Regions from separate parts of the Clostridium sp. RTP31139st1_H3_RTP31139_211217 genome, predicted to be linked through region 3. Evidence: riboswitches for the same ligand, from Rfam matches in the RefSeq annotation. Region 3 holds a riboswitch; each other region holds the start of a gene.
What was found. A riboswitch is a leader RNA that binds a small molecule or an ion and turns the genes downstream of it on or off. The one in region 3 is predicted to bind lysine.

Region 1 (6,155 bases), on a different contig from region 3:
TAAAATTTACACATATCACAATAAATAATATGAAAATAATAGTAATTATATTAATATCAAATAATAATCTTGCTATTATTATAATTGTAAATAATAACGTTCCTGTTGTACTAAAAACCTTACTAGCAACCTTATTTCCATACTCCCATTCTAAATTACTATTTTTTGCACTTCCAAATTTATATCCCCTACTCACATCAGGATATTTCGAATATTTATTTTCAAAATACCATCCACATGCCCATAATATTATTGGAACTATTTCTAAAATAACAAGTATAATAAAATCCATTTTATCCCCACTTTACTATATATTCTTAAAAATAATTATAAATCATTTTTTATTATAAAGTATGAATAATATATAAATTTATCTATAAAAATATAATTTTTAACATTTTTTGATTTTAATAAAAAATATAATATTAAATAGTGAAATTTGACTATTTCTTAGATATAATATCTAAAGGGATAGGAGGCTTAATTATGGAAAAATTTCAATTTCCTAAGGTTGGACTTAGAACAATAAAATCAGGTATAGCTGTTTTTCTATGTTTGTTACTTTTGCCTAACGAACCTTTTTTTGCTTGCCTTACTGCAGTAATTTGTTTACAAGATACTGTTTATAACTCAATTCATATGGGTATAAATAGAGGTGCAGGTACTATATTAGGTGCTAGTTTTGGCTTAATATTTTTATTCTTATTTAGATCATTAGAAAATCATATATCTAATACTTACATATCAAAACCACTTATATACTTAATTATTGCTATAGGTATTATCTTAATGATTTATCTATGCAATATTCTAAAAAGGCCAGGTGCTATAAATATAACATGTATTGCATTCCTAGGTGTTACTACAGCTCATGCTTATAGTGATCCCTTATTTTATGCAACTAACAGAATAATAGAAACATTGCTTGGAATAGTAATTTCAATATTAGTTAATAAACTTATAACACCACCACCACATAAATAATTGGAATTTTATAATAAAAAAATTTAAATATAAGTGTATCTACATTATAGATTAAAACTATCAAAAAAGGGTTATGCTTCTGCATAACCCTTCTAATATATAGCCCTCTTTATTTATTTTTCTTATTGCTTAAGCTTCTTCAACCTTCTTACCGAATATTTGTACTCCTACATATAATGCTATTAATGAAATTGGCAATACTATATATATTGGAACTCCAAATCCCGATGGAATATATCCAAATAATATAGTTACTGCTGCAACAAATAGCGAATACCATATTTGTGTCTTAACATGTTCAATATGATTGCATCCAGCTCCCATTGAAGAAAGTATTGTTGTATCTGATATTGGTGAACAGTGATCGCCAAAGATAGCTCCTGTTAATACCGCACTTGTACAAACTACTACAAATGACATATCTGGATTAATTGAATATGCTAATGGAATTGCAAGTGGCATTAATATACTCATTGTTCCATATGCAGTTCCTGTAGAGAATGAAATTACTGCCCCTAAAATAAATATTAAACTTGGTAATAAGAATGCTGGTATTGCCCCTTTTAATACTTCAACTAAATAATATGCAGTTCCAAGTTCTTTAATTACTGATCCTAATGACCAAGCTAATATTAATATAACTCCAGTTATTATTAACCCTTTCATTCCATCAACCCAAACTTCAATAGCTTCACTTAAAGTAAATATTTTCTTACAAACTCCCATTAAAATAGCAACTATTGAAGCAAATAATGCTGATTGGAATAATGCTACAGAAGCATCTGAAGCAGCAAATGCTTCCATTATGCCTTTAAATGAAAATGGTGAATTAATCATAATTTCTTGAGTTGCAGATGGATCTCCACCAATTATTGCACTATATCCACTATAATAAAATGCTACTAATGCAGAAATTATTAATGCTCCTATTGGAATAATTGCATTCCATATACTAAGCTTAACACCTTCTTTTGGCTCTAATTCATCCATTTGAGCTGTTGCTTCAACTGCAACCTCATCTTTAATATTCTTATCTCTGTTTCTTGCCGCAATCTCAGCTTTTCTCATTGGCCCAAATTCTTTTAAAGTTAAAGCCGTTATCACTATAAATGCCAATATCAATATGTTATAGAATCTATAAGGTATTGTTTGAAGAAATACTCCAAAACCACTTGCCTCTACACCTATTGAACTAAATCCTTCACCAATTAAACTTACTTCTAATCCAATCCAAGTAGAAATAATAGCTAGCCCAGCCACTGGTGCTGCTGTAGCATCTATAATAAAAGCCAATCTTTCTCTTGATATCTTCATTTTATCAGCTACTGGTCTCATTATTGGTCCAACTATTAGTGAATTTGCATAATCATCAAAGAAAACACATAAACCTAAAAGCCAAGTTGTCATTTGTGTACTTTTTACCGTCTTAGCCTTTTTAGCTAAAGCCTCTGCTATAGCCTTTGCTCCTCCCATTTTTGCAACTAAATTAATTACTCCCCCAATTGCAAGCACTTGAAGAACTATCCCAGCATTCCACGGATCTGCTAATGAATTCAAAGCCCTATTTACAAAATCTAAGAACGCTTGTATAAATGCCCCAAATACATTATGTCCTGCCAAACTAATTAAAAAGCTTCCTGATAAAATACCTATAAACAATGAAATAACAACATTTTTTGTTATAAAAGCTAATATTATTGCAACTAATGGTGGTAGTAATGTCCATAGCCCAAACTTATTTGCATTCACCGCCGGTTCAACTTCTGCTGCAAATACAACTGACGTTGAAAAAATAAATACTAGCATTGTAAGTAATAATACTTTGTAACTTCTTTTCACTTCTTTTTCCCCCTTATTTTATATAAAAGCGAATAATAAGGGCACCCCAAACTAACAATAAAAAAAGACCTTGAGTTAACACTCAAGGCCTTGTATGTACTAAAAAATTATAAAACTACAAGTCTTAAATGATAGCTCACCACAAAATACTTTGTGACAGTAATACATATATTCTATGTATTCCCAGCTATACAACCTTAAAGCATTAGTTGTACGCTTCGGCGATTGCTCCTTTCTTATTGAATCACAGTGCTTTCCTCATCAATAATACTATTAACTTTCGCGCCTCTACCCTAGTTTATTCACTTTTGTTATTTATAAATTGATTATATAATCAATTTATTGCATTTGCAATACCATTTTATAACTTTTTATACATATTATTTTCCATTTTTACTCATAAAGTTTTCAATCTCTTCCACAGTCTTTATAATATCACTAGATAAATTAATAACGCCATCTTCTGTAACAAGGATATCATCTTCAATTCTAATTCCTATTCCTTCTTCGGCGATATATATTCCTGGTTCAACAGTAAATACAACTCCTGGCTCAAAAATAATATCTCTATGCGGAGTTTCAATATCATGTGTATCCATACCTAAACTATGACCTATACTATGATAGTAGTACTTTCTTACTTCACTTTTATCTTTAATTAATCCAAGCTTTATACATTCTTCTGAAATTAGCTCTGTAGCTTTTTCATTTACATCCTTATATTTCATACCTGGCTTAATTAAGTTGATAATCTCTTCATTTACCCTTAAAACAGCATTATAAACTTCTTTTTGTCTTTCAGTGAATTTACCATTAACAGGGAATGTTCTTGATATATCTGCGTTATAACAATTATATTCAGCCCCTAAATCAAAAAGAATTAAATCATTTTCTTTAAGCTCACAATTATTATCAACATAATGTAATGTTGTAGCATTTTCTCCTGCGGCAGCTATTGTTGTAAAAGCTAGCCCTGTTGCACCTTTAACCTTACAATTAAAATCAAAATATGCTTCTAATTCATATTCCTTCATTCCAACACGAGCTTCAGACATTAATTTTTCAATTCCGCTTTTTGTTATTTCAATAGCTTTTTTTATTTTATCTACTTCTTCTTGTGATTTTTTTAATCTTAATTCACCAATTTTACTATAAACATTATTTATTCTAACTTGTGGATACTTAGTTGTTATTTCATTGGCAAATCTATGTGAAATAGTTCCTTCTCTGTTTGCACTCATTCTTTCTAAATCTAAATAAAGATTTATTTCTTCCTTCATAGTAATCATTCCATGGATGTCTCCGTCAAACTGGCTCTTGAATTTAACTTCATCTACAGCCGCAATCTCTTCAGCTTCTTCTTTACGTATGCTTTTACCTACCCATTTTTCCATCTCTAGATCAATGTCTTTTATATAAAGTTTAGAAGATTTTACTCCATTAATTTTTGTCATAACTAATATATGATCTTCTTCTTTTATTCCTGTTAAATAATAAAAATTTCTATTTGGTGTAAAAGGATAAGTTTGATCTCCTGTCTTCTGAATTGCCTTTCCTGCAAATAAAATCACAATTGAATTATCCTTAATTTTATCTAAAAGATTATCTCTATTAAATTTATAAATATTTTTATTCATAGCCCTATCTCCTTGCAAATAATATTTTGTCATTTAGTTTTATTACTCTGCTGCTAATAACTTAACGCTTCTAACATTAGGTAAAGAATTTAACCTTGCAGCTAATTGACTTATACTTTTCTCCATATGCGAAATATCAATAGTAACAGTTACATTAGCTGATAAGTTTATAGGAATATCTTGGTTTATAGTTAATATGTTTCCCTTATAAAAAGCAATACAATCTAATACTTTAGATAATGTTCCTGACTTATGTGTCATTAAGATTATTAAAGTTACCTTTTTTGACTGCATATCTTGTCCCATTGGAAATACATCATCTTTATATTTATAGTATGTACTTCTACTAATACCTACTAATTTTATAGCCTCACTTATATCCTTTGCATTCCCAAGTTCAATATTCTCTTTTACTTCAATTACCTTTTTAAATATCTCTGGTAATGATCTTTCATTTACAATGTAAAATCTATCTTCCCCCATAATCATTCTCCATTCGATTTATTTTATTAATATTATACAACCAAAATTTTTACAACGCACTATAAATTTTACATTCAAAAAATTATTTACCTTTATATTAATTTACAAATTTCACCTTTTTAAATTTTAACAATGATGAAAATTAAGAATATTACTTAAAAGAATAATATAAATTCTTAATGAAAATCATACTAATTTCTGAAAATAATATCCTTAACTTTTCAGTATTAACTCATAATTAAAGAATAAGTACTTTAACCATTAATATTGCCATTATAATAGCAGACATATCTGCCATTATAGCTGCCCAAACAGTATGACGTGTTTTCTTTATTTTAACTGCTCCAAAATATACAGTTACAGTATAAAATATTGTCTCTGTAGTTCCCATAATTACCGAAGCTACTAAACCTATAGGGGTATCAGCACCATAATTTTTTAAAATATCAGTAAAAACTCCCATAGCTCCACTTCCTGAAAGAGGCTTGATTAATACTAAAGGTACAACCTCCTTTGGTAAATCTATTAGTTTGCAAAGTGGTGCAATTGCATTGTTTAACATGTCTAACAGATTAGCTTCTCTAAATATTTGAACTGCTATTATCATTGCTAAAAGATAAGGAAAAATATTTACACAAACCTTTAATCCATCCTTTGCTCCTTCAACAAACCAATCATAAACCTTTCTACCCTTTATCATTCCATAAGTAATAATAATTAAAACTATTATAGGAATAATACTTTTAGTTATATAGTTAAACATTAATATCACCCCATAATCCTAAAAATATCTTTGCAAAATTTTACAACAAATAACACCAACAATGGCTGCAGTACCAGTTGATATTATTGCTGGAAGTATTATTACTCCAGGATTTGTGGAACCTGCTGCTGCTCTTATAGATAATACTGTTGATGGAACTAATTGAATACATGCCGCATTTAATACCAAAAATAATGCCATATCATTACTAGCTCTCCCTTTTTCATTATTCAACCTGTCCATTTCTTCCATTGCTTTTATTCCAAAAGGTGTAGCTGCGTTTCCAAGCCCCATCATATTAGCAGTTATATTCATAACTATAGCCCCTAAAGCTTTTTCATCCTTTGCTGATTCTTTAAAAATAAGTTTTAATATTGGTTTCATAAGCTTGGCTAGTTTTTCTGTAAATCCACTTTTTTCTGCAACCTTCATTACTCCACACCAAAAGC
Region 2 (6,155 bases), on a different contig from region 3:
GATACTATTCATAAACTGATGAATAATACAAAATTTAAATTACATAAGGATGCATTTATTCACTCAGACCAAGGGGCTCATTACACAAGTCCAAGATTTCAAAAATTATTAAAGTCTAAAAATCTCGGACAATCTATGTCCAGACGCGGTAATTGTTGGGATAACGCCCCGCAGGAATCTTTTTTGGGACATATGAAGGATGAAATTAATTATAGAAGTTGTACGACTTTTGAAGAACTTAAAGGCATAATCGATAATTATATAAATTATTATAATAATTACCGTTATCAATGGAATTTAAAAAGGCTGACTCCTGTAAAATACAGAAATCAGCTTTTAGCAGCTTAGCCCCTTTTTTTTAATGTCCTTGACATAGGGTCCACTTTAAAAATACTTGGTTTTATTTTTTAACTATTTACTAATTTTTGATAATAGTTCTCCTATTTCTTCTTTAGTAAATACATATGTCTTATTGCAGAAATGACATTTTAATTCTTCATTTTTTCCATCTTCATATATTTCTCTTAAATCTTTTTCTCCAATAGAAATTAAAGCTTTTTCTACCTTTTCTCTTGAGCAGTTACAGTAAAATTCTGGAGTCACTTCTTCAAGTATTTTTAAGTCCATGTCTCCGAAAATATACTCTAGTATATCATCCATGCTCTTTCCTTCATCTAACATTGTTGTTAAAGAAGGAATTTCCTCTAATCTATAAGTTATTATATCAGCTAAAAATTCATCTGCTCCTGGTAACATTTGAATTATGAATCCACCAGCTACCTTAATAGAATAATCCTTATCTACTAAAACTCCTAATGAAACAGCTGATGGTGTTTGTTCAGAAACAGTGAAATAATATGCTAAATCTTCAGCAATTTCACCAGAATGTATTGGTACTTGACCAACATATGGATCTTTCATGCCTAAATCTTTAATAACCATAAGTGTTCCATTTTTACCTACATATCCACCAACATCAAGCTTTCCATTTGCATTTAACGGTAAATCACCATAAGGATTTCCAATATACCCCTTTACTTTAGCACCTTCATAAGCAGTTACAACTACTCCTTCCGCATCTCCGCCACCATTTATTCTTAAAGTCATTACTTCATTTTCAGACTTTAATGTAGCTCCTAATAAGGCCCCTGCTGTTAACATTCTCCCTAATGCTGCTGAAGCTACTGGCGTACATTCATGTATAACTCTTGCATCTTCTACTAAATTAGTAGTTGTTCCTGCAATTATTCTTACCATTCCATCTTTAGCTACTGCTCTAATTATTTTATCGCTCATATTTGACCTCCAACTATTGAATTTTCTTTACAACATATACTATTCTCTCACTATTTGCTTGTACATTATCATTAGAATATCCATCAAATTTATTAATAAGCTTAAAATCTAACTCTTCTAAGATACTTTCTAACTGAGACTCTTTATAAGCCCTTTCAAGATGTTCTTCTTCAAATCTTTCATATAATTCTCCCTTTTTAACAAAGAAAGTTAAAAACATAGATAATAAGTCATCTTCAAAAACATTTTCCCAAGTATAAAAAACATCTTCCTCACTATATGTATAAATATTATTACCTAGTATCTCTGATAATTTATAATACGAATTAACATCAAATATAAATAATCCGTCATCTTTTAAATGTTCATATACACCTTTAAAATAGTTTTTTAAACCCTCTATATCTGTTACATAATTTGTAGAATCTAATACCGAAGTAATTAAATCAAACTTTCTATTTAAAGAAAGCTCGGTCATGTCTTGACAGATTATCTTACCTTTAATACGTTCACTTTTTAACTTATCAAAAGCCTCTCTAAGCATATCTTCAGATAAATCTACTCCGTAAATATTTTTAAAATGTTTTGCTATTCTTACTGTAACATTACCTGTACCACATGCTATATCTAAATAATCATTAAATTCTATATTATTTTCATTACAAATTCTTAATATACAATCTACCATTTCATCATAATTTATATCTTCATTTATTAATTCATCATATATCTTTGCAAATTCTCCATAAGCCATAATATCCCCCCTCACTTCATTAAATTGTGAGAAAATCTTATAATAATGTAAATTATAATACAAAAAAATAAATTTCTATGTTTTATATTACTATGATACTAAATATTAAGTCAATCCATTATTTTCTTCCTAAAATCTGATCATTAGTTGGTAACTTTAATTCTTTTTTTCTTTTTGTCATAATTCCACCTATTCTACCTGTTTCTTCAGCAGTTAATCCTCCCCATCCACACTCATCTACTTTTTCACTTAAGCCTAATTCTTCTGCGATTTCATATTTTATCTTTTCACGCATTTTTTCTTGTGGTGTAAGTTCTTTATTAGTCTTAATTTTTGACTTTATTATCTTCTTTAATGGTGTTTTACTCATGAAAATTCCCCCTATATAAAATTTATAAAAATATTTTCTCCTATATCTTTTATATTTATACAAAATACGCTGTTACAATTTTGTAATACATTCATATAATAAAATTAAGTATATATGAATAAATTACTAAATATTCCTTGAAAGTTTTGTATATAAAAGGTATAATCTAAATCATATAAGTTTATAAATAGATAGAGGTGCGGTACTTAAGAGTATTATTATGGATTTAAGCGTGTTAAAATAATAGGAAAGGATTTATCGCCGAAGTATATAGCCTAAGCTTTACAGCTATATAACTGGGGGTATGTATAATATGCATATTTCTGTCACATTTTTATGTGGTGAGCTATCATTTAAGGATTTTTTGTATTTATATGTACAGTATACCTTGAGTGATAACTCAAGGTTTTTTTAATAGTAAATTTAATCTTCCTAAATTTGGACAGAATATTTTCTATTATTAAATTTATATATGCAAATATTAAGAGTAAAAAAGGGGGAACCAAAATGTACAATGTTGCAATTGTTGGTAGTACTGGTAATGTAGGTAGAAAATTTTTAGAAATATTAGAGGAAAGAAATTTCCCTATTAAAAATCTATATCTTTTTGCTTCTCAAAGATCAGCAGGATCTTATTTAGAATTTAAAGGTCAAAAATATATAGTAGAAAATACTTGTGAAGAAAATATCAAAAATAAGAAAATAGACATTGCATTATTTTCAGCAGGTGGAGATACAAGTTTAAAATTTGCTCCTATTTTCTCATCATATGGAGCAGTTGTTATAGATAACTCAAGTGCTTGGAGAATGGACAAAAACGTTCCTTTAGTTGTTCCTGAAGTTAACCCTGAGGATTTAAAAAATCATAATGGAATTATTGCTAACCCAAATTGTTCTACAATTCAAGCAATGGTACCATTAAAAGCTTTATTAGATAAGTATGGAATAAAAAGAGTTGTGTATTCAACATACCAAGCTGTTTCAGGGGCAGGAATGCAAGGTATAGCTGATTTAGAAGATGGTTTAAATGGAGTTGCTCCTAAAAAATTCCCATACCCAATAGCTGGTAACTGTCTTCCTCACATAGACGTATTTTTAGATAACGGTTATACTAAAGAAGAAGAAAAAATGATTAACGAAACAAGAAAGATTTTACACGATGAAAATTTAAGAATAACTGCTACAACTGTAAGAGTCCCTGTTTTAAATAGCCATAGTGAAAGCATTAATGTTGAATTAAATAATCCATTTGAAATAGAAGATATATTTACATTATTTGAAAATACACCTGGATTAACAGTTTATGATAATGTTAGCGAACTTAAATATCCAACACCGTTAGAAGTCTCAGGAAAAGATGATGTTTACGTTGGTAGAATAAGACGTGATTTTAGTATAGATAATGGATTGAATTTATGGGTTGTTGCAGATAACATAAGAAAAGGAGCAGCATTAAATGCTGTACAAATTGCCGAAGTATTAATTAATAATAACTGGCTTTAGGAGGAATATAATGTCAATTTTTAAAGGCTCAGGTGTAGCTATAATTACACCTTTTAATGAAAATGGTATAGATTTTGAGAAATTCAGAGAATTACTTGAATGGCATATAAAGGAATCTACTGATGCTATTATCGTTTGTGGTACAACAGGCGAAGCAACTACAATGACAGAAAAAGAAAAGAAAGATGCTATTAAATTCACAGTTGATACTGTAAATAAACGAATCCCTGTTATTGCTGGTACTGGTGGAAATAATACCAGAACTTCTATAGAAATGAGTCTTTATGCAGAAAGTGTTGGTGTTGATGGTTTACTTGTTATTACACCATATTATAATAAAACAAATGCTGAAGGATTATTTATGCATTTCAAAGCAATTAACGATGCTGTAAAGACTCCAATAATACTTTATAATGTTCCAAGTAGAACTAATATGAACATTACAGCTGAGACATTATTAAAACTTACAGAGCTTAATAATGTTGTAGCAATAAAAGAAGCTAGCGGAAACTTAAGTCAAATAGCTAAAATGAAAGCTTTATGTGGTGGCAAAATTGATATTTATTCAGGCAACGATGACCAAGTAGTTCCAATAATGTCACTAGGCGGAGTTGGCGTAATTTCTGTTGCAGCTAATATCGTTCCGAAAACTATTCATGATATGTGTAAATATTATTTAGAAGGTGATTGTTCTAAAGCAACAGCTTTACAATTAGAATATTTAGATTTAATTAACGATTTATTTATTGAAACAAATCCAATCCCTGTAAAAACAGCTATGAATATTATGGGAATGAATGTTGGCGAATTAAGATTGCCTCTTTATAAAATGAATGACAAAAATCAAGAAACTTTAGTTAATACACTAAAGAGACACAAATTAGTATAGAAGGAGTATATTTTATGGTTAAAGTACTATTAAGTGGATGTTGTGGAAAAATGGGAACTGTTATTACTAATTTAGTAAGTGAATTTCCTAATTTAGAAATTGTTGCTGGTATTGATAAATTTCCTAAGGAGGAAAAATATCCTGTATTCACTACACCAGATGATGTTAATATAGAATATGATGTTCTTTTAGATTTTTCTAACATTAGCACTTTACACAAATTATTAGAATTAACAGAAAGAACAAAAAAACCTTTAGTAATTTGCTCTACTGGTTACAATCAAGATGATTTAAATTTAATAAATGAAAAAAGTAAAACTTTACCTTTATTTAAATCAGCTAATATGTCTTTAGGTATTAACCTTATTAACTCATTATTAAGAAAAGTTACTCCTTTATTATATGGAAATTATGATATTGAAATAATTGAAAAACATCACAATCAAAAATTAGATTCTCCAAGTGGTACTGCATTACTTTTAGCTGATACTATAAAAGAATCAATTTCAGAAGAAACTCACTATGTTCATGGTAGAGATGGGCATAAAAAGAGAGAAAAAAATGAAATAGGAATTCATGCAGTTAGAGGTGGATCTATAGTTGGAGATCATGATGTAATATTTGCTGGAACTGGTGAAGTTATTGAGTTATCTCATAAAGCTATTTCAAGAGATGTATTTGCTATCGGTGCTTTAAAAGCATGTGAGTATATGGCTACAGTATCAGAAGCTGGACTATACAATATGGATGATGTTTTAGGTTTATAGAAAAGAGCTACAAAAGTAGCTCTTTTTATTTTGCTTTTAAATTGCTATGAAAGATTTGGATATATATTTCTTATTACTTTTGTATATACTAAGCTTGTAAATTATATATTGATATTTAGGAGGAATTTTATTATGCCAAAAGATAGTCAACCTGATAATAAAGTTGCTAGAATGGAAAAATGCAATTATCAAACTCCAATTACTGAAGAAGGTCATAATCATAATCCAAATTTAAAACATAAGTCTGTAAAAAGAGAAGGAGTTTCTAGCAATCATTACAATCCTGCTGGAAATTAAAAAGAGAGTCATATTTGACTCTCTTTGATTAATTATTCTTTATATGCATATTTGAAAGAAATTTTTCCTAATGTAGAAATTCTAACACCTTTAACATTTTCGTTTGCAGCTGTTACTGTTGTATAGTAATAGATTGGTAATATTGGCATTTCATCCATTAATATATCTTCAGCTTCTCTTAACATTTCAAGTCTCTTTGCAGAATCTGTTTCAACTTTTGCAGCAGCAATTAATTCATCATATCTAGCGTTGCTAAATCCGCAATCGTTGTTTCCTCCA
Region 3 (6,155 bases):
TCTTACCTGTCCCTGGAGGCCCTACTAAAAGAGCACCCTTAGGCAATTTAGCACCTATTTCTGTATATCTCTTAGGGTTATGAAGGAAATCTATTATTTCTGTTAATGATTCTTTAGCTTCATCTTGCCCTGCAACATCTTCAAAACTTACTTTTATATCTTTTTCAACATATACTTTGGCATTACTTTTACCCATGCCACCCATGCCCATTGGACCTCCGCCCATTTTTTTAGACATTTTGTTAAATATAAATCTAACCACAAAGAACATTATTACTAATGGAAGTACATTTAATATAATAAAGTCCATCCATACAGATTGTTGCTTTGTTATTTGAGGATAATACTGTACGTCATTATCTATTAATAATTGTATTAAATCTGGATTATCTGCATTTCCTGTATAAAGAACTTTACCTTTCATATCACTTGAATCTTGAGGTGTTATTACAAGTGCTGTCCCATCTACAGTAACTTCTTTAACTTCCTTATCTTTAACCATTTGAACAAATTCATTATATGAAATTTCCTTTGTCGTTAACATTTCCTTAGCTGTCGAAAATGAATATAAAAACAAGAAAGCTACTACAACATAAATTAATAAGAACTTATTATTGTTATTCTTCTTCTTTTCTCCGCCTTTTCTATTGTTCACATTATTATTCATACTTTTTTATTTCTCCTACTAACTCTTAATGTCTTTTTATAAGCTCTTATTCTATTTTTCCAAAGTCTTTCCATGGATATACCTTTATTTGAGCTTTACCTTTTATTTCACTACCATCAATATATGGATCATTCCAATATCTAGAATCTAAAGACCAATATCTATTATCTCCTAAAAAGAAATACTTACCTTCTGGCACTTCAAATTCACCTGTATAATTATCTGCGGTTCCTATATAGTTTTCTTGAAGTGTTTCTCCATTTACGCTAACCACACCATCTTTTATAATAACTTTATCACCTGGTAATCCTATTAGTCTTTTAATCATATCTTCATCTTTTTCTTCCGAATGAAAAACTACTATCTCACCACGCTTAAGCTTTTCTGGATTATAAACTCTGCTAACAAACAATCTATCACCAACATTTAATGTTGGAACCATAGATTCTGATGGAATTTTAACCTTAAAAATTAAAAACCTATTAATTAAAAATGCTAATATTACAGCTACTACTATTGGTACAATCCAATCATTAAAAAAGTTCGTTTTTTTTACATCTTGGCTCACTCTTCCCACATACCTTTCATTAAAGCATTTATATTACTTTTTCGCTCTTTAGTTGCGTCTTCATTTACCTTAAATGAATTATCATCAATCTCAACTACTACATCGCCTTCACTAGGTTTAGTATCAAACAAATTTATATCTATTAAGATTATACCCTGTTTTTCATCTTCTAAAACAATAGAATTTCCTTCTATTCTGTCCACTATAAATTTCTTTTTTCCCATACTAATACCCTCTGTTTATTAATCTTTATTTAAGATGTAAAGTCAATAACAAGTAAATAAACTATATACTTTAAATTTATTTATATTGAAACTTACCATAATTTCAATAACTGCTTATAAGTATATCACATTTCATTAATAACTAATAGTATCACTCTTCATTATATAGTGTTATTATGTCATTTCTGTTACAAAAAATTTAATGTTATATTAAAATATTAACTATTAATACTTTCAAAGTATTTAATTTATAATACTGATTCAAAATATTTATATACTTAAATATAATTAAAAAATTTTAAGCTATAAAATAAAAATAACATTGTTAGTAAGATTAATACAAGAGAAACTTAAAGCGAAAATATTTTTAGCTAACACTCTTAGTAAGTGACAAGCTTAATAACTGACAGGTAGCAAATGACAAGTGTAGAGTTTAGGAATAAATTCAGCTCAACCTGAATTTAAAAACAAAATAGCCTAAATCATCTCCGATGATTTAGGCTATTTTTTAAAGAAACTCCTAAGGAGTTTTTAATTCAACTCTTAACTATTAACTCTTAACTACCTAAACTTCTAGCTCTAAAAGTTCCTCATAACTTTGTCTCTTAGATACAAGCCTTACAACTCCATCCTTAATAAATACAACTGGTGCTTTAGGATTTTTATTATAATTACTAGACATTGAAAATCCATATGCTCCTGTTGAAAATACAGCTAATATATCTCCTATCTCTGGCTTTTGTATACAAATATCTTCAATAAATATATCTCCTGATTCGCAACACTTTCCTGCTATTGCAACCCTAGTATTAGCTTTTTCATCAATTTTATTAGCTATAGCCATTTCATACTTAGCTCCATATAATGCAGGTCTTATATTATCAGTCATTCCTCCATCTACAGAAACATAAGTCCTAACACCTTCAATATTCTTAATTGCTCCAATTGTATAAAGTGTTATACCTGCATTTCCAACTATTGACCTTCCTGGTTCTATAGTTAGTATTGGTCTTTCTATATTTAATCTTGAACAAACTTCATCAACTTTATTTAATATTACCTCACAGTACTCCTTTGGTTCTCTTGGTTTATCTTCATCAGTATAATGTATACCGAATCCACCACCTAAATCTAATTCAGGTATTATATGTCCTGTTTGGTCCTTAATTTCTTTCATAAAATTCATCATTATTTCAACAGCATCCTTATAAGGTTCTGTTTCAAATATTTGAGATCCTATATGGCAATGTAAGCCCTTTAAATTCAGATTTTCACAATCTAAAGCAAGTTTTACTGCATTCATAATAGTTTCTCCAACAGGTGCAAATCCAAATTTTGAATCTATTTGTCCTGTTTTAATATAATCATGTGTGTGAGCTTCTATTCCAGGGGTTAATCTTAAATAAATATCTTGCTTTATATTATTTTTTCCAGCCTCTTCATTTAGCATTTTCATTTCATCTAAATTATCTACAACAAATCTTCCAACCCCAAGTTTAACTCCTAATTCAATTTCTCCTCTGCTTTTGTTATTTCCATGAAAATACACTTTATTTAAAGGAAATCCCGCTTTATATGCTGTAAATAATTCTCCCCCAGATACTACATCTAAATAAAGTCCTTGCTCATTTACAAGCTTACACATTGCCTTTGTTAAAAAAGCCTTCCCTGCATATGCAACTCTATTATGATTCTCTTTACACTTAAAATTATCATAATAACTTTTGCATGTGCTAATTAATAAATTTTCATCCATTACATATAGCGGTGAACCAAATTCTTTAACTAAATCACTACAGCTAATTCCTCCTATACATAATTCATTACTTTCAATTTCCATTGCCCCAAATAATTTCATTGTTATACCTCCAAAATATTATTAATTAGGAGTTAGATATTATAGACGTCATTAATAGGTTATTCACTAAAACTACTTTTGTTATCCATATTCACAAACTACCAATTTATAAAAATAATAATAAAAAACTACCCCTATAGAAAACCTATTGAGGTAGTTTACTTATTAAAATGCAATTTTAATTCAAAAATAAATTCAATTCCCTTGATTGAATAATTGCACCTTTTTAGCACTCCACTTTCGTGACAGTTATACATATATTCTATGCATACCCAGAAATAACTTTTTGCATAAATTATTCCTTCGGCCATCATACCTTTCATAAATCATCTTAGCTCGCCAGCTCCTATTTACTACTCTTTATAAACAGCACCTCTAACATAGGTATTCTATTAAATTTTCTCTTAAATAATTAAACTCACTTTTCTCTGTTATGCTTAAAAGTTTCATTCATATATCATATGTACATCGTTATTAATATGATACCATATTAATTGAATTATTCAACCATATTTTATTTTTTATTCCATTTTAATTATTCACTTCTATATTTATCCATAAGATTACTCATAGTATCACCATTTGCTGGTGGTGTATAAGTTATTGCATTTGCTCCTGCTTCTATTGTTTTTCTTATTGTTTCTTCATTTGGCCCTCCTGTAGCTATAACTGGAAAATCTGGGAACTCGTCCTTTATCTTTTTAACTATCTCTGGAGTGTTTTTACCACCTGAAACATTTAATATAGTAGCTCCTGCTTCTATTCTTTCTCTTATATTTTCGTGAATAGATACTACCGTCACTATTAATGGTATATCTATAGTTTCTTTAATTTTTGAAACAACCTCATTTGACGTAGGTGAATTAACAACTACTCCCATTGCCCCTTTAAACTCTGCATCTAATGCTAAATTAACAACTCTTTTACCTTGAGTTATTCCTCCTCCAACTCCACAAAAAACTGGTACATCTGCAGCCATTACTAAAGCTGCTGTTATTAACGGTTGAGGAGTAAATGGATATACAGCTATAATAGCATCTGCATTTGTATTCCTAATAATTGCAACATCAGTTGTAAATAATAAAGATTTTATTCTTTTACCAAATATTTTTATTCCTGAACAATCTCTAATACATGAAGGTACTTCAATAACATGACTTCTTAAGATACCTTTTATTTCAGGTACAGTTTTATGCTTTTTAATCTCCATCTTAACACTCCTATTACTTGTTTTATAAATATAATTATACTAGTTTAATTCAAGATTTAAAGAACTTTAAAACAAATTGAACTAAAAGTTAACACTTTATATATAAAAAACAAATAAAATTTGATAAAATATTAATAAATATGCAATATAGTATTTTATGTTAGAAGTAACTTCTTTTCCTAACGTTGAATGAGCACATTGTATTTATTTTCTATTAACTAGCTTTTAAATTAGGAATATTAGTTCACTTCAATATATTTAAAATTTATAATTTGACTTATGAGGTGTTTTAATGAAATCTTTTAAAAATTATTATCCCCCATATGTAATCCTTTCCTTTTTGTATTTATTATTCATTATTTTTGCATTCTTCTTAGCTTCTCCACTGGAAATCTATCAAGGATTAAAAAGAATAATATTTTCTTCTGATATACTAATAACAGATTATATGGAACTTGGCGGAATTGGTGCCGCTTTAGTTAATGCATCATTAACTAGTTTATTATCCATTTCACTTTTAATGATTAACGGTATTAAACCTAATGGGTCAACAATTATGTCTTTATGGCTTATGACTGGCTTTTCTTTTTTAGGTAAGAACATTTTTAATATATGGCCTATTATTTTAGGAGTTTACTTATTCTCAAGATATCAAAAGGAACCTTTTCTTAATTATATTTTAGTAGCAATACTTGGGACTAGCCTTTCTCCTATAGTTAGTCAAATAAGCTTTGGAGATCATTTATCCACTCCAATAGACTTTCTAATTGGAATATTACTTGGGGTTTTAGTTGGCTTTATATTACCACCTATAGCCTCTCATAGCATTAAAGCTCATAATGGATATAACTTATACAATATAGGCTTTGCTAGTGGATTACTTGCCACTTTATTGATGTCTATATTAAGGAGCTTTGGAGTAAATTTTGATTCAAGATTAATTTGGCATAGTGGTTCTAATAAAATATTATTTATTCTATTAATGATATGTTGTTTTTACTTAATTATAGTTGGATTAATTCGTGGCAAAAATAAGAAATCTACTTTATCCACTATAAATAAACAAACTGGTAGACTTATTAGTGATTTTTATATCCTTTTTGGTGAAACAACTTATATAAATATGGGTATATTAGGAATACTTGCTACTCTTTTTGTTGTACTTATTGGTGGTGACTTAAATGGAGCTACAATATGCGGTATTTTCACTATAATTGGATTTGGTGCCTTTGGAAAAAACATAAAAAACACAATTCCTGTTGTTATTGGAGCAAGTATTGCTGCTTTATTCAATGTAAATCCTATCACTTCACCCTCTTTGCTATTATCAATATTATTTTCTACAACTTTAGCTCCTATATGTGGTAAATTTGGTTGGAAATATGGTATACTAGCTGGTGTAATTCACGTTAATATAGTAACAAATATAGGATATTTGCATGGTGGGCTTAATCTTTATAATAATGGTTTAGCAGGCGGCTTTGTAGCAATGATATTAATTCCGTTAATAACCACCTTCAAAAAGGAGATTTAACTTATGAAATTTAAAATTGAAAAAAACATTAAAATCATTAACGAATTAATTGCTTACTTTTACAAATTTGGAACTACCGATGTTCATATTGATT

Region 1: it holds a riboswitch for lysine, as region 3 does, so the genes downstream of both, ABUA17_RS11275 (Na+/H+ antiporter NhaC family protein) here and lysA (diaminopimelate decarboxylase) in region 3, are expected to answer to the same signal.
Region 2: it holds a riboswitch for lysine, as region 3 does, so the genes downstream of both, ABUA17_RS16005 (aspartate-semialdehyde dehydrogenase) here and lysA (diaminopimelate decarboxylase) in region 3, are expected to answer to the same signal.

What each region holds. Positions count from the first base shown of each region.
Region 1 covers NZ_JBCOAB010000025.1:879-7,033, reverse strand. The annotation lists gene ABUA17_RS11285 (hypothetical protein) at 1-292, opposite strand, end outside; gene ABUA17_RS11280 (FUSC family protein) at 487-984, shown strand; gene ABUA17_RS11275 (Na+/H+ antiporter NhaC family protein) at 1,114-2,823, opposite strand; lysine riboswitch at 2,948-3,122, opposite strand; gene ABUA17_RS11270 (aminopeptidase P family protein) at 3,204-4,460, opposite strand; gene ABUA17_RS11265 (ACT domain-containing protein) at 4,503-4,943, opposite strand; gene ABUA17_RS11260 (spore maturation protein) at 5,182-5,706, opposite strand; gene ABUA17_RS11255 (nucleoside recognition domain-containing protein) at 5,725-6,155, opposite strand, start outside.
Region 2 covers NZ_JBCOAB010000053.1:14,656-20,810, reverse strand. The annotation lists partial or broken gene ABUA17_RS16025 (IS3 family transposase) at 1-348, shown strand, start outside; gene hslO (Hsp33 family molecular chaperone HslO) at 412-1,296, opposite strand; gene ABUA17_RS16015 (class I SAM-dependent DNA methyltransferase) at 1,310-2,050, opposite strand; gene ABUA17_RS16010 (alpha/beta-type small acid-soluble spore protein) at 2,169-2,420, opposite strand; lysine riboswitch at 2,605-2,777, shown strand; gene ABUA17_RS16005 (aspartate-semialdehyde dehydrogenase) at 2,928-3,923, shown strand; gene dapA (4-hydroxy-tetrahydrodipicolinate synthase) at 3,934-4,812, shown strand; gene dapB (4-hydroxy-tetrahydrodipicolinate reductase) at 4,827-5,579, shown strand; gene ABUA17_RS15990 (hypothetical protein) at 5,712-5,876, shown strand; gene ABUA17_RS15985 (peptide ABC transporter substrate-binding protein) at 5,909-6,155, opposite strand, start outside.
Region 3 covers NZ_JBCOAB010000016.1:26,303-32,457, forward strand. The annotation lists gene ftsH (ATP-dependent zinc metalloprotease FtsH) at 1-667, opposite strand, end outside; gene lepB (signal peptidase I) at 714-1,244, opposite strand; gene ABUA17_RS08765 (DUF3006 domain-containing protein) at 1,232-1,459, opposite strand; gene lysA (diaminopimelate decarboxylase) at 2,025-3,317, opposite strand; lysine riboswitch at 3,537-3,703, opposite strand; gene ABUA17_RS08775 (beta/alpha barrel domain-containing protein) at 3,853-4,527, opposite strand; gene ABUA17_RS08780 (DUF1576 domain-containing protein) at 4,820-6,061, shown strand; gene ABUA17_RS08785 (hypothetical protein) at 6,065-6,155, shown strand, end outside.